2 regions of the Halomonas sp. McD50-4 genome follow, and region 1 is predicted to be linked to the other one. Evidence: predicted binding sites of a transcription regulator. Region 1 holds the regulator's gene; the other holds the start of a gene.
What was found. Region 1 encodes PhoB, which activates phosphate uptake and scavenging genes when phosphate is short. Its sites were predicted from a motif close to TGTCATANNNNTGTCANA; they were not measured.

Region 1 (7,197 bases):
GGGCCGCTGCAGAATCGTCGTCAATTCGAGCAGGTAACGCGCATGATCGAGGCCGCAGAAGCGCAAGGCGCGAGAGTGCTGACGGGTGGCAAACGTCCTGAAGGTTTGCCTGACGACGCCCAGGGCTATTTTATCGCGCCTACCGTGCTGGTGGATGTCACCCCTGATATGGAGATTGCCCAACAAGAGGTCTTTGGGCCAGTGCTCGTCGCGATGGCCTTTGACAATGAAGAGGAAGCCATTCGATTGGCGAACGACACCCGCTTTGGTTTGGCGGGGGCGGTATGGAGCCAGGACGTGGCGCGGGCACATCGTGTGGCCGGTCAGCTGCGCGCTGGCACGGTATGGATCAATAGCTACAAGGCCATCAGCGTGATGTCACCGTTCGGTGGCTTTGGCGACAGCGGTTTTGGTCGCTCCAGCGGGTTGGATGGCCTACGCGAATACACCGTGCCGCAAAGCGTCTGGGTGGAAACCGCGCCAGAAGCCAGCGTGGCGTTTGGTTATGGCAGTGGCGTCGGCTGATCTAACGCCGGGTCGCGGAAGGCTTGCATCCAGCGCTGTAGATGGCGCAGTAGCAGGATGCTGGCCTTGGGCTGTTGGCGGCCTACACGGGTGACCATGTGGGCCTGGGAGCGCTGAAATAGCGGGTGATCGACGGGGCGTGCTACCAGCGTTCCCGCTTCCAGGTCGTGGGCGACGGCAAACGCGGGCAGCAGGGTAATACCCATGCCGCTGCGGACATATTGCGCCAGAATCACCATGGAGTTGGTATTCATCGCCATGCGGGGGGCAATGCGAGCCTGCTGGAAAGCTTGATCGACCATTTGACGCACGCCATGGGTGGTATCCCACATGGCCATCGGCTGATCGCTAAGCTGAGTTAGCGTGAGCGGGGTGGCTTGGCAGGTTAAGGGATGACTGGGCGGGAGAATCGCCATCAGCGGCTGCGGGCTGGAGGCCCAGAAACGAAGTTGGGGATGGGTGCGCTCATGGAACATCAAGCCAATGTGGCTGTGATCGCCCACCACCGCCTCGATGATGCCCGAGGTACCCGCCGTGTGGATGTCGAGCTGAATGCCCGCATAGCGTTGAGTGAACTCATGCAGAGGAGAAGCCACCAAGTCGCTGACAAACCCTTCGCCAACGGTCAGGGATATCTTGCCGGTCTCCATGCGCTGATAGGACTCCAGCGAGGCAATGAATCCTTCATCGAGGGCGCCACGACGTTCACAATACTCAAGCAGCATCTCACCTACGGGAGTAGGTGAGATGCCGTCGCGCTGGCGCTCCATGAGCGTCGCACCCAGGGCCTCTTCCAGCAGCGCAATTTGCCTGCTGACGGCCGAGGGAGCGATATCCAAGCGCGCTGCCGCTCGGCGCACAGAACCAGATTCCAGGGTAACGCGGAAGTACACTAAGCGTTGATGAGGTATGTCCATCGATAGCCGTTATACCTCTGCGGGATTGCCCCTTGACTGTTCGTTCCATGCCGCAAAGCTTGCTACAAATACTTCAACAATTTTTGCAGCTTGTTCATATCGGAGGAGTCGCCGACGAGGCGGACGTCTCCTGCCACCATGCCGTCTAGAAACGCCTGCTGGGTAGGCTTCTTGAGAATACGCAGCGCCGCGTCTTGATCGCGAAAGCGCAGCTCAAGATCTAGATCGACGGGCAACCCCTTGCCGGTGGTGATGCCGTTAGGCGCCATCCGGTAGTAGCGGGCGGTGCTTAAGTCTTCCGTAGCGACACCCCAGTCCAGGCCGCGCATGCGCTCGAGCTGCTCACGAAAGCGCGGCTTGCGGCGCAGGGCTCGCTTGAGCATAAAGCCCAGCAGCCACAGCGTCAGCGAAAGCTTCATTAGGAAACGGCGTCCTTGAGCGCTTTGCCTGGCTTGAATGCCACGTTTTTGCTGGCCGGAATCTGCAGCGGTGCGCCGGTTTGCGGGTTTTTACCGGTGCGGGCAGCGCGCTCGCGAACGGTAAAGGTGCCAAAACCGATCAAGGCGACGTCTTCGCCCTTGGCGACGCTGTTGGTGATTTCGTCCAGAATGACGTTGAGCACTTGGCCCGCTTTGTCTTTGGACAGGTCAGCACTTTCAGCAATCGCGGCAGCGAGTTCAGGTTTGCGCATAAAGGAATCTCCCTTGTGAAAAAACAGACATCAATGTTGTTGGTTGCTCGGCTTACCCCAGCAGGCGGAGCTTTTTTAGCCTAGTCGCGAACGCGGCGAAAATCAGCCTAGCAGGGTGGGGGCGGCTCTGGAAAGCTCCACTTTCCTTCTCACACAGCCGCCTGTCAACGCAAAACCAATCAAACGACCGTCTTTATCTTCGGCCAAGGCGGTGAAATCGTCACCGTCGCCTTCGATTCGCCAGCGTTTGGGTGGCTGCGTTGGTGGGTAGGCCACGATGGGCAGTAGCGGCGTTTTGACCACCACGGGCCATGCGCCAAAGCGAACCGCGGTAGGCGTGCCGGTGAGCGTCGCCGCCAACGCTTTAACGCTGGCTTGCAGCGGCTGGACATACATGGCGTTCACACCGTCGATACAGGCCGCATCACCCAGGGCATAAACGTTAGGCTGGCGAGTGCGGAGTTGGCGGTCGACGTGAATGCCGCTGGCACTTACGGTTAGGCCAGCGGCCTCTGCTAACGCCGTGCGTGGTATCAAGCCGGTGGCGAAGAGGACGAGATCTACCGCGTGCCGCTCGCCGTTATCCAAGTGCAAAGCTACGGCGTTGTCGGCCGCTTGGGAAAGCGTGTCCAAGCTGCGCCCTAGTGCGAGGCGAATGCCTGCCGCGTGAAACGCATTGGCCAGCGCATGACCCAGTGGTTCGGGCAGCAGCCGCGGCAGTGGGGCGCTCTCCGGCGCGATTACGGTGAGTTGGTGTCCGCCTGCGTGCAAGTCATTGGCGAATTCACAGCCAACGAGCCCGGCCCCAATGATCGCCACGCGGCTCGGCTGAGTGAGTGCTTCATGCAGGTGCCGGTAGTCGTCTAAGTCATTGACGGTAAAGCAACGCTCCGCCAGTGCGCTGGGCACGCTGAATGGCCTGCGAGGGGCGGCACCGGTGGCCAGCACCACGTCATCGTAACGAAGCGTGGCGCCGCTGCTCAGGTGTAGCGTTTGGTTGTCCACATCTAGATGCGTCACTTGGGTGTGGGTAATGACCTCGGCTTTGAGTTCGTCTGCCAGTGCACTGGCATCGCGCTGGGCGAGCTTGTCGGGGCCGAGGCGTTTGGCAAAGCCGGTGGAAAGCAGGGGCTTGCTGTAGTCATCGCCGCTGTCTGCACTGATCAGCGTGATAGTGCGTGTATCTCCCTGGCGTCGCAGGGTACGCGCTAGGCCCACGCCTGCCATGCCGGTTCCGACGATCGCCAGCGCAGCTGAGTGAGGAGAGGGCGTGGAAGAGGTCGTGTGTGAGTTGGGCATACCGTCCCCTGACGTCGGTGGAACAAAAGCCTACAAACCACCATGTTACACTAGCTCACTCTCAATTGACTGCCCTGGAGGCCTAGGTGACCGCCCCCGAGTTTTCACTCTTTCCTCAGTGGCTGCCGGTGGCCGCTGCTCGGCCAGCCATGAGCGCGCTTTGGTGGCAGTGGGTCGCCTCCACGGATTCGTTGACCGCCCGCCTGATGGCCGCCGGTAAGCCGGGCGCATTTCGGGTGCGCGTGTTGCGCCAGACCATCGGCCTGCCCCAGCGCGATGAAGCCCTTGCCCTGGGCATTGCACACCGCCGCTATGCGTGGCTGCGTGAGGTGGCGCTGTGTATCGATGATACGCCGTGGGTCGTGGCGCGTTCGGTGGCACCGCTTCACCACCTGCAGGGCAAAGGGTTGGGCAACTTAGGTGAGCGTTCGCTAGGCAGCTGGCTATTCCAGAAGCCTGATTTGGTGCGCGGGCCGCTGGAAGTAACGTCGGCCGCGCCGCCATTCAACCGGCTGACGCTGGGATCGTCGTCCAGTAGCCTTTGGGGGCGGCGCTCCGTCTTTGAGCACGGCGGGCTGTCGTTGCTGGTGCAGGAGTACTTTTTATCCACCATGACAGATGCACTGGGCCTGCCGTCGCGCTAGGCTAACGCAGCGACTTTTTCGACGAGGTAAGCATGAGCATGGACCGTTCTCTGTTGCGCCCAACCGGGTGGGCCCGCCTGACCGATTTCCTACAGCTAATGCGCTTGGACCGGCCGATAGGTACTTGGCTGTTGATGTGGCCAACGCTATGGGCGCTGTGGATCGCCTCGGACGGGGTGCCGGGCCGCGATGTACTGCTGATTTTCATTGCCGGGGTGTACGTAATGCGCGCGGCAGGTTGCGTGGTGAACGACTACGCCGACCGCCACTTCGATGGCCACGTAAAGCGTACCCAGCAGCGGCCGCTGGCCACCGGCCGTATTAGTGAAACCGAGGCGCAGCTGCTATTCGTGGCGCTGGTGGCGGCGGCCTTCGTGTTGGTCCTGTTGACCAATTGGTTTACCGTGCTGCTCTCCTTCGGCGGTGTGCTGCTAGCGTTCATTTATCCCTTCATGAAGCGCTATACCCACTTTCCCCAAGTGGTCCTGGGGGCGGCGTTCTCCTGGGCGATTCCAATGGCGTTTGGCGCCGTGCTTGGCGAGGTGCCACTCGTGGCGTGGCTACTGTTCAGCGCTAACGTGCTATGGACAGTGGCCTACGACACCCAATACGCCATGGTCGATCGCGATGACGACCTGAAGATCGGCATCAAATCCACGGCGGTGCTGTTTGGCAGTGCCGACCGTCTCATCATTGGCTTGCTGCAGCTTGCCACCCTGGCGTTGTTGATTTGGGTGGGGCTGATGGCGAGCCTGGGCGGTTTCTTCTGGCTCGGTGTGGTCGGAATGGCGGCAACCTTTGCCCATCAACAGCGTTTGATCGTTCACCGGGAGCGTGATCGCTGTTTCCAAGCGTTTTTGAATAATCACTGGTCGGGGCTCTTGGTCTTTGCCGGCATTGCTCTAAGCGAGTGGCCCGTGGCTGGCTAATATTGCTGGGTGTCATAGAATTGTCATTAAGTCATGGTGTTATCGTCACAGACATGTCACTGAACCGTTTTCGCATACATGAGCTTTCTTAGCACACCGTGAGGCCCTGGAATGACCGCCAAGACCGTACTGATCGTCGATGATGAGGCGCCCATTCGCGAGATGATCGCTGTGGCGCTGGAAATGGCTGACTATCGCGTGCTTGAAGCGGATAACGCCCAGGATGCCCACGCGATGGTCGTAGATCATCAGCCCGACCTGCTGCTGCTGGACTGGATGATGCCTGGCACCAGCGGCATCGAATTGGCACGCCGTCTCAAGCGCGAAGAGGCTACTGCGGAACTGCCGATCATCATGCTGACCGCCAAGGGCGAAGAGGATAATAAGATCCAAGGTCTGGAAGCGGGCGCCGACGATTACATCACCAAGCCGTTTTCGCCCCGTGAGCTGGTAGCGCGCCTGAAAGCCGTTCTGCGTCGGGCGACCCCGCGCGGCGTGGAAGATCCCATCGAAATCAATGGGCTGCTGTTAGACCCGGTGAGCCATCGTGTTAGCGCGCATGGCAAGGCGCTAGAGATGGGCCCTACCGAGTATCGATTACTGCAGTTTTTCATGACCCACCAAGAGCGTGCCTATACCCGTAGCCAGCTTCTCGATCAGGTGTGGGGCGGCAACGTGTACGTAGAGGAGCGCACGGTGGACGTGCACATTCGCCGGTTGCGTAAGGCGCTAGGGGAGGCGCACCAGAATTTGATTCAAACAGTGCGGGGCACTGGGTATCGTTTCTCTGCTCGGGTGTAGTCGTGCGCCTGTGGAGCCGTGAATGGTGGCGCATTACCTGGCTGGCGCTATTGGGCATGTGCCTGGGGTGGCTGGTGGGGTATCCCGGTGTGGGGCTCGCCGCTGGCCTCTTATTCTGTTTGATTTATCACTTGCGCCAATTAAAGGCGCTGTTCCAATGGCTGACGCTTCACCCTCACGATGAGCCGCCCGCGGCAACGGGGCTTTGGGGTGAGCTTTTCGATCGTCTCTACCGCTATCAAAAGAGCCAACGCATCACGCAAAGCCGCCTGCGGGCGACCCTTGCGCGTATTCAGGAATCCTCGGAAGCGATGCGTGATAGCGTCGTGATGCTGGATCGGCATGGTGATTTAGAGTGGTGGAACAGCGCGGCTACCGAGATGTTGGGCCTGCAAACCGCCCATGACCGCGGGCAGCATATTACCAACTTGCTGCGCGACCCACGCTTCATTAGCTACTTCAATGCCCGGGAGTATGGCGAGCCGCTAACACTCACCTCACCCATCGATGAGCGGCGTATTCTGCAGTATCAAATCACGCTCTATGGTGATGACGAGCGCTTGGTCATGGCCCGGGACATTACGCGCTTGCATCGCCTCGAACAGATGCGCCGTGACTTCGTGGCCAACGTGTCTCACGAGCTGCGTACACCGCTGACCGTGCTGTCGGGCTACTTGGAAACCTATGGCGATTTGAAAGAGCTGCTGCCGCCCCGTTTGGGCAAAGGCATCGGTCAAATGGAGGAGCAGACCAAGCGCATGCAGAACTTGGTCAACGACCTGCTACTACTCTCTAGGCTCGAAATCGATCGAGGGGGAGAAGATCACCAGCCGCTTGCCGTCGGGCCGATGCTGGAGAGTATTCGCCGCGATGCGCTGGCGCTGTCTCACCAGCAACACAGCGTGCAGATCGTACTCGATTGCGAAGCGCGCCTAATCGGCAGTGAGCAGGAGCTGCGCAGTGCGATCTCCAACTTGGCATTCAACGCAGTGCGCTATACGCCGGAGGGAAGTCAAATCACGCTCCGCTGGGCGGCTCTGCCCAATGGCAGTGCCTGCATCGAAGTGGACGACGACGGTGAAGGGATCGATCCGGTCCATATCCCGCGTCTCACCGAACGCTTCTACCGCGTCGATAAGGGCCGCAGCACCGCCACCGGTGGCACTGGGCTGGGCCTAGCCATTGTAAAACACGTTCTCCTGCGCCACGATGCGCAGCTCCAAGTGGAGTCGTTGCCCGGTGAAGGGGCACTGTTCCGTTGCGTATTCCCGGCCACTCGGGTGGTCAACGATTAAAAGCGCCGCTCGGCCACTTGTTTCACCGGCCTCACCTCGTACACTCAATCCTTCCTCATTCGTCGATTTGCATAATCTATGTACAAGTGTGTCATA
Region 2 (7,197 bases), on a different contig from region 1:
GGCCATGAACGCGACCAGAGCCAAATGGAAACGGGCCATATCCTGATGACCTTTCAAATAGCCACCTGCATAGACCAAGACGCAGGTGCCGATCCCCGTAATCAGCAAGCCAAACAGCAGCGACAGGCCATCGAGCAAAAAGCTTAAGCTGATACCCAATGACGGCACCCACGACCACGCCAATAGCTGAGGGCCCTCATGGAGAACCAACGGCGCTTGGCTTAACAACCAAGCGGCCAAAAGTGCCGGAAATAGCGCAAGCAGCAGGCTTGCTCGCTCCCCAAACCAGCGGTTGAGCAGCGGTGACAGCGCTGCCAACACGAAGCCCATTAATACGGCAAATTGCATCCGGCGCCTTCTCCCTAATTGCGTGCATTCACCTCAAAACGGCCGCTTGTCGACACGTCAGCAGCCGTTCGAGCGTTGAATAAGTGTGATTTTATATCCACAAACCTTATACCAACCCTTCCCACTTTTCTAGGAAAGTCGTTCTCAATAAAAAACCGCCTAGCGCAATACGCTAGGCGGTTTTATGCACCGCCATATGACGTTACGTTGTTGGTAACCAACCCGATAATTCGTTATTCACTACCGCCAATAGTGCATCGATATGGTCATCGCGATCGTTCAAGCAAGGGATGTAGCTAAAGGTTTCACCACCCGCTTCCATGAAACTATCGTGGATCTCCTCTTTGATCTCTTCGAGGGTCTCGACACAATCAGAGGAAAAGGCTGGCGAAAGAATCGCAATGTGCTTGTGCCCTTGTTTCGCCAGTTCGGCAACATGGTCGACCGTTTGCGGACCGACCCACTTTTCAGGACCGAACTGCGACTGAAACGCAGTATCGACCTCCTCTTTGCTCAACCCCAGCTTTTCACGCAGTAGGCGTGTCGTTTTCTGACACTGGCAGTGGTAGGGGTCACCCTCCATCAGATAACGCTCCGGCACGCCGTGATAGCTCGCCACGAGTTTGGTGGGACGACTATCGAAGCCGTCGTACGCCTCTTGTACCGAGTTAGCCAACGCCTGGATATACGTCGGATGCTCGAAATAGGCCGGTACGGTACGGATATAGGGCTGCCACTTCATTTTCATCAGCGTACGAAACGCTTGATCATTGGCAGTAGCGGTAGTGGGCGAGCCGTACTGCGGATAGAGCGGGAAGAAGACGATGCGCTCACAACCCTTCTCTTTCATGCGTTTGAGCACGCTGTCCGTTGAAGGATTGCCGTAGCGCATACAGAAATCGACCTCGACATCGTCGCCGTAAAGCGCTTTCAGGCGCTCGGTCATTTTTTCCGTTTGTGCACGGGTGATGGTCAGCAACGGGCTTTCGTTCTTCTCGTTATTCCAGATGCTCTTGTACGCATTGCCCGAGGAGAACGGACGCTTGGTTAGGATGATGAGCTGCAAAAGAGGCTGCCATTTCCATCCGGCATAATCTACGACTCGTTTATCGGACAAGAACTCGCTGAGATAGCGACGCATGGACCAGTAATCGGTGGCATCGGGCGTTCCCAGATTCGCTAGAACGACGCCCACCTTGGCGCGGGGAACGGCAGGGTGGCTGCTGGGCGCGTGGGCCAAGCGCCCCTCACCGGGTTGATCCTTCACGATGCTATCGGCCATCTCGCTAACTCCTCGGGTGTACGTAATGGGCAAAATCTTAACACTTTTCAGCAAAGTCGCGGCATAAAGTTATACTATCAACATTATTTGTATAACTGCAGGCCAACTCATGTCCAAGCCGTTACTCCTGGTACTGGGTGATCAGCTCACGCTGACGCTGTCAACCCTTCGCGAAGCGCCTTCCAATGCGGTGGTGGCGCTGTGCGAAGTGGCCGAAGAAGCACGCTACGTGCCGCACCATCTGCATAAGATCGGTCTTTTCATGGCCGCCATGCGCCACTTTGCCGACGCCTTGAGAGACAAAGGCTATACGGTGCATTACAGCCGCATCAATGATGGCGATAACACCCAGTCGCTGATAGAAGAAGCCGAGCGGCTCGCCAAGCAGTACGGCTGTGATGAAATTCGCGTTACCCGCCCCGGCGAGTGGCGGCTGTGGAACGACATGCAGCAGCGCCAACACAACGCCCTCCCCTGGCAGCTGTGGGAAGATGACCGCTTCTTCACCACACCGGACGACTTTTCACGCTGGGCAGAGGGCCGCAAACAGCTGCGCCTGGAGTATTTCTACCGCGAGCAGCGCAAGCGTACCGGCCTGCTCATGGAGGGCGACACGCCCAGCGGCGGCCAGTGGAATTACGACCACGACAACCGCGAGCCCATCGATACCTCGCTGAGCTTTCCTGCGCTGCCCAACCACGGCCAGGATGACGTGACAAAAGCAGCTCTTAAGGACGCCGCTGACCATTTCGCTGATCACATGGGAACGATGGAGACCTTCAACTTGCCGGTCACCCGGCGGCAGGCACTGGTCGATTTGAACCACTTCATCGAACACGGGCTAGCAGACTTTGGCCGCTACCAAGATGCCATTAGTGACCGAGAACCCTTTTTGTATCACTCACGCCTGTCTGCGGCGATGAACATTGGCCTGCTCTCGCCGATGGAAGTGTGTGACGCCGCCGAGGCGCACTACCATGCGGGCAAAGCGCCTATCAATGCGGTAGAGGGTTTCATCCGCCAAATACTCGGCTGGCGCGAATACGTGCGCGGGCTCTACTGGACGCACATGCCCGGGTACAAACAGGAGAACCAGCTAGGCTTCACCCGCGAGCTGCCCGCGTTTTATTGGGACGCCAACACCGACATGCGCTGCCTGCAGCGCGCCATTCAAATGACCATCGACAACAGCTATGCGCACCACATCCAGCGACTCATGGTCACCGGCAACTTTGCCCTGCTGTGCGGCGTCAAGCCCGAAGCGCTGTGCGACTGGTACCTCGCCGTCTACGCCGATGCCTGCGAGTGGGTCGAACTGCCTAATACCCTCGGGATGGTACTGCACGCCGATGGCGGTTTGATGGGCTCCAAGCCTTACTGCGCTTCGGGTAAATACATCGATAAGATGTCTGATCACTGTCAGCACTGTCGCTACTCGCCCAAACAGATGACCGGCCCCAAAGCCTGCCCTTTCAACAGTCTTTACTGGCACTTTTTGGAAACCAATGCGGAACGGCTCAACCGTAATCCACGAATGAAGCTCATTTATGGCTCGTTAGGACGCATGAAAGAGGAGAAGCGCGAGGCCATTCGCCAGCAGGCCGAGCAATTCCTTGCCAAACTGCCAACCAGTAAAGGCTACGGCCAACCGGCGCATACGAAGGGCTATGCCTCTGCTGCCCAACACGCTTCCTCTACATCTAACTCGGAGAACCGCTCATGAGCCGTTTCGCAGCGCTGGATGCCCAGGCTCCGGTCACGCTCTACCATGACGGGGACTGCCCCTTTTGCCGAGTGGAAGTCGCTTGGCTCGCCAAACACCGCCATCGGTCTCGCGTTCGGCTGGTCGATATTCAGAGCAGCGAGTTCAAGCCAGACGAGGTCGGTCGCAGTTTCGACGCCATGATGGGCCAACTGCATTTGCAAGATCAAGAAGGGAGGTGGTTCATCGGGATGGACGCCAGCCGGGCCCTCTATGCGGTGTTGGGCTACCGGCGGCTGGTAAAGCTATCTTGCTTACCGGGCCTGCGCAGCATGATGGATGCAGGCTACCGTTTCTTTGCCCGTCGCCGTATTCGGCTGGGGCGATGGTGGGAAAAACGACAGGGTAAAACCGTCAGCTAATACAGCGGCTGGATCAAAAGACGAGCGGCATACGCGAGGTCAGCGGCGCACTATAATGAGCGTCGCGGCCAATCACCTCATCTTGAGGCACGTGCTGCACTAAGTAGGCGCGATGGATACCCGCACGCTTGAGCTCTAGATAAACGTCATCCAGTGAGCGAAACAGCATCGGTTTACCGCGCTGCATCAACATGTGGCGCTCACCTTCTACATCTTCAAGCTCGACTTGGTAAAAACGACTACCCGAATGGGTAATCACACGGATTTCAAAATTGTCGTGATTCACGACGAACTGTTTCAGCGCTTTCAGTTCCATGGTTCCCTCCTGTTATTGGTCATCGTCATGGAACACAGCATGAAGCGGCTCCATGACAATCATATTACCTTGGCACTAACTGCCTAAGACGGCAATAACAGGGAAGAGTTCCTGTCTCAATCGTCAACTAACGGTCGACTTATTGATACTCGGAGGGGTCGATTGCTTTGCCCAGCGAGTTACGATCGATCCAGTTCCCACCTTTGGTCTCTTTATAGCGAAACACCACTTTGTCGCCTACCACGACGGGGAGTTCAGCATCTTCGGTTTGGTAGCTGTACTTCTCCCCCTCCACCACCAAAAAGTAGCGATAGAGATCGGGCATGCCCAGCCACTCTTTGAAAGGGCCTTCGCGCTCTAGCGACTGGAGTTCACCACGGCCTTCCAGTTTCGGAAGACGTTTGCGGTTACCGCGCCTAAAACCACCTGCCATTTGTTACTCCTGTCTCTCTATCTGCTCGAGGCGAACTGCTCATGAGGGTGCGCATTATACGTTCTCCCCCATGACGCTCAAGTTAATCGCCAAACGCCTCGCCATAGCTATCGGGCGCCAAATCCTCGAAGCGCGTGTATTTACCAATGAAAGCCATGTGAACGGTGCCAATCGGCCCGTTACGCTGCTTACCGATGATGAGCTCCGCAATGCCCTGGTTATCTGGGTTGTCGGGGTTATACACCTCATCCCGGTAAACGAAGGCAATGACGTCCGCATCCTGCTCGATCGCGCCCGACTCCCTCAAATCCGACATCACGGGGCGCTTGTTGGGGCGCTGTTCGAGCGAGCGGTTAAGCTGCGAAAGCGCCACGACCGGGCAGTTGAACTCCTTTGCCAAACCTTTCAGAGAGCGTGAGATCTCAGAGATTTCCCCCGTGCGGTTTTCGGAAAAGCCAGGGATCTGCATCAACTGAAGATAGTCAATCATGATCAGCGCCATGTTGCCGTGCTCACGCACGATACGGCGCAGTCGCGAGCGCATCTCATTGGGCGAGAGCGCGGCGGTATCATCGATGAACAGCTGTTTGTCTTTGAGAAGGTTGACAGCCGATGTGAGCCTTGGCCAATCCTCATCTTCCAGCTGGCCCGAGCGAACGCGCGTCTGGTCGATGCGCCCCAGTGAAGAGAGCATCCGTAGCATCAGCGACTCTGCGGGCATCTCCATGGAGAACACCATGACCGGCTTGTCGCTAGAGATGACCGCATGCTCGACCAAGTTCATGGCGAATGTCGTCTTACCCATCGATGGACGCCCAGCGATGATCACCAAGTCGGAGGGCTGCAGACCCGAGGTCATCTCGTCCAGATCGCGGAAACCGGTGGAGAGACCAGTCATCTCGCCTTTGAGGTTGAATAGCTCATCAATGCGGTCGACCGCTTTGGTGAGCAGATCGCTCATACCGATAGGTCCACCGGTTTTGGGGCGCTCTTCGGCAATTTGAAACACCAGCCGCTCGGCTTCGTTCAACAGCTCATCGGCGGGTCGTCCCTGCGGTGAGAACGCCCCTTCGGCGATTTGGTTGGCGGCACGAATCAGCTTGCGCAGCGTGGCGCGTTCGCGAACGATATCCGCGTAGGCGCGTATGTTGCTGGCCGAGGGCGTATTGCGGGCAAGCTCCGCCAGAAACCCTAGCCCGCCGACGGTATCCAACTGGTCCCGCGCTTCCAGCGCTTCGGACAGCGTGACCACATCGAGCGGCTGCCCTGATTCCGCCAAGTGAATCATCACGTTGAACACCAAACGGTGCTCATAGCGATAGAAATCGTCGGCGACCAAGCGCTCGGACACGTTATCCCAGGCTTGATTGTCTAGCATGAGCCCGCCTAACACCGACTGCTCCGCCTCTAGCGAGTGCGGCGGCAGCTTTAGCGCCGCCGTTTCCTGATCAGCAGAGGGCTGGTCCTGCATAGCGAGCTCCTTAAATGTAACGCGTTGCCAACGGCGCTTATCTTAGCCGGGCAGCTTCCTTCACACCACTGGCCGAATCACACTCGTCAGCGGTTCATAAAAGACAAAGGGCGCGGGAGATCCCGCGCCCTTTGAGGCGTTAGCGTTGGCGAGCGAGATTACTCGGCGACAACGACCACGCGTACAACGGCGTCCACTTCTGCATGCAGGTGGAGGTCGATGTCGTATTCGCCCGTTTGGCGAATCGGGCCCTGCGGCATACGCACTTCGCTCTTGGCAACTTCGATGCCAGCAGAGGAGATGGCGTCGGCCAGGTCACGCGGACCGATAGAGCCGAACAGCTTGCCTTCGTCACCGGCTTTGGACACCAACGACAGTTCGATGTCGTTGAGCTGCTCAGCGCGTGCTTGGGCTTCGGCTTTACGCTCAGCGGCTTGTGCTTCGAGCTCGGCACGCTGCGCTTCGAACGCTTCTACGTTCTCTTTGGTGGCCGGTACGGCTAAACCGTAGGGTACCAAGTAGTTACGACCATAACCGGGCTTGACAGTGACTTTGTCACCCAGGCCGCCCAGCTTACCAATGTTGTCGAGCAGAATGACTTCCATCTCGTAAACCTCTTGTCAATTGCTGCGGGCAAGGCGTGCGCGAACGTTCGCGAATGTATCGATCAGCCCCAACAGCAGCACAATGAGAATCGTGGGCCAGGTCGTGATCAGCAGCACATAGAATGCTACCAGCCACAGCCCGTTCATCCCCTTTATTCCAATAAACCCGTGCACTAACGCAATACCGGCGATCAGCAGCGGAATCCAACTCAGCATGGCCAGCGCCTGCGCTCCCAGCACCATGCCTGCCACCCCAAGCCCCACTAAGATAGCGAGCTCCTTGGGTGTCAAACGCAAGGCATGAAACTCATCACGAAAGCCACCTGGGTTATAAAGCCCAGCCTGCCAGCTGCGTGCTAGCGCCAGACATGCGATGGCCGCTAACAGCACAACCAACCCCGTGACGCCGCCAATGACCATGGCGGCCAGAGTCGTCGTATCGATGCCTTGGTTGGCAAACTCCGTGAGCATGCGGTCGATCTCTTGCGAGCTCTCGCGCAGTTGCTCCAGCATGAGTTCGGTGCCACCCGGCGGGCTGAAGATGCCAAGCTGAACCATGACCGCGGCCGCTAAGGTGCCAACGATCAAAGCTTCGCTCCAGCGCATCCTTTCGCGCAA

Region 2: a site for PhoB is predicted at 4,122-4,139, ahead of MHM85_RS16285 (DUF6482 family protein). Genes of this name have one in related genera too.

Annotation. Positions count from the first base shown of each region.
Region 1 is NZ_JAKRFG010000006.1:15,942-23,138, forward strand. Features, by position in the region: gene MHM85_RS08940 (aldehyde dehydrogenase family protein) at 1-525, shown strand, start outside; gene MHM85_RS08945 (LysR family transcriptional regulator) at 504-1,442, opposite strand; gene MHM85_RS08950 (hypothetical protein) at 1,505-1,861, opposite strand; gene MHM85_RS08955 (HU family DNA-binding protein) at 1,861-2,133, opposite strand; gene MHM85_RS08960 (FAD-dependent oxidoreductase) at 2,236-3,432, opposite strand; gene MHM85_RS08965 (chorismate lyase) at 3,519-4,076, shown strand; gene ubiA (4-hydroxybenzoate octaprenyltransferase) at 4,115-5,005, shown strand; gene phoB (phosphate regulon transcriptional regulator PhoB) at 5,117-5,806, shown strand; gene phoR (phosphate regulon sensor histidine kinase PhoR) at 5,809-7,101, shown strand.
Region 2 is NZ_JAKRFG010000016.1:28,046-35,242, forward strand. Features, by position in the region: gene MHM85_RS16265 (putative monovalent cation/H+ antiporter subunit A) at 1-348, opposite strand, end outside; gene hemH (ferrochelatase) at 551-1,630, opposite strand; gene MHM85_RS16275 (cryptochrome/photolyase family protein) at 1,740-3,353, shown strand; gene MHM85_RS16280 (DUF393 domain-containing protein) at 3,350-3,754, shown strand; gene MHM85_RS16285 (DUF6482 family protein) at 3,768-4,070, opposite strand; gene MHM85_RS16290 (hypothetical protein) at 4,210-4,503, opposite strand; gene dnaB (replicative DNA helicase) at 4,586-5,974, opposite strand; gene rplI (50S ribosomal protein L9) at 6,133-6,579, opposite strand; gene MHM85_RS16305 (hypothetical protein) at 6,595-7,197, opposite strand, start outside.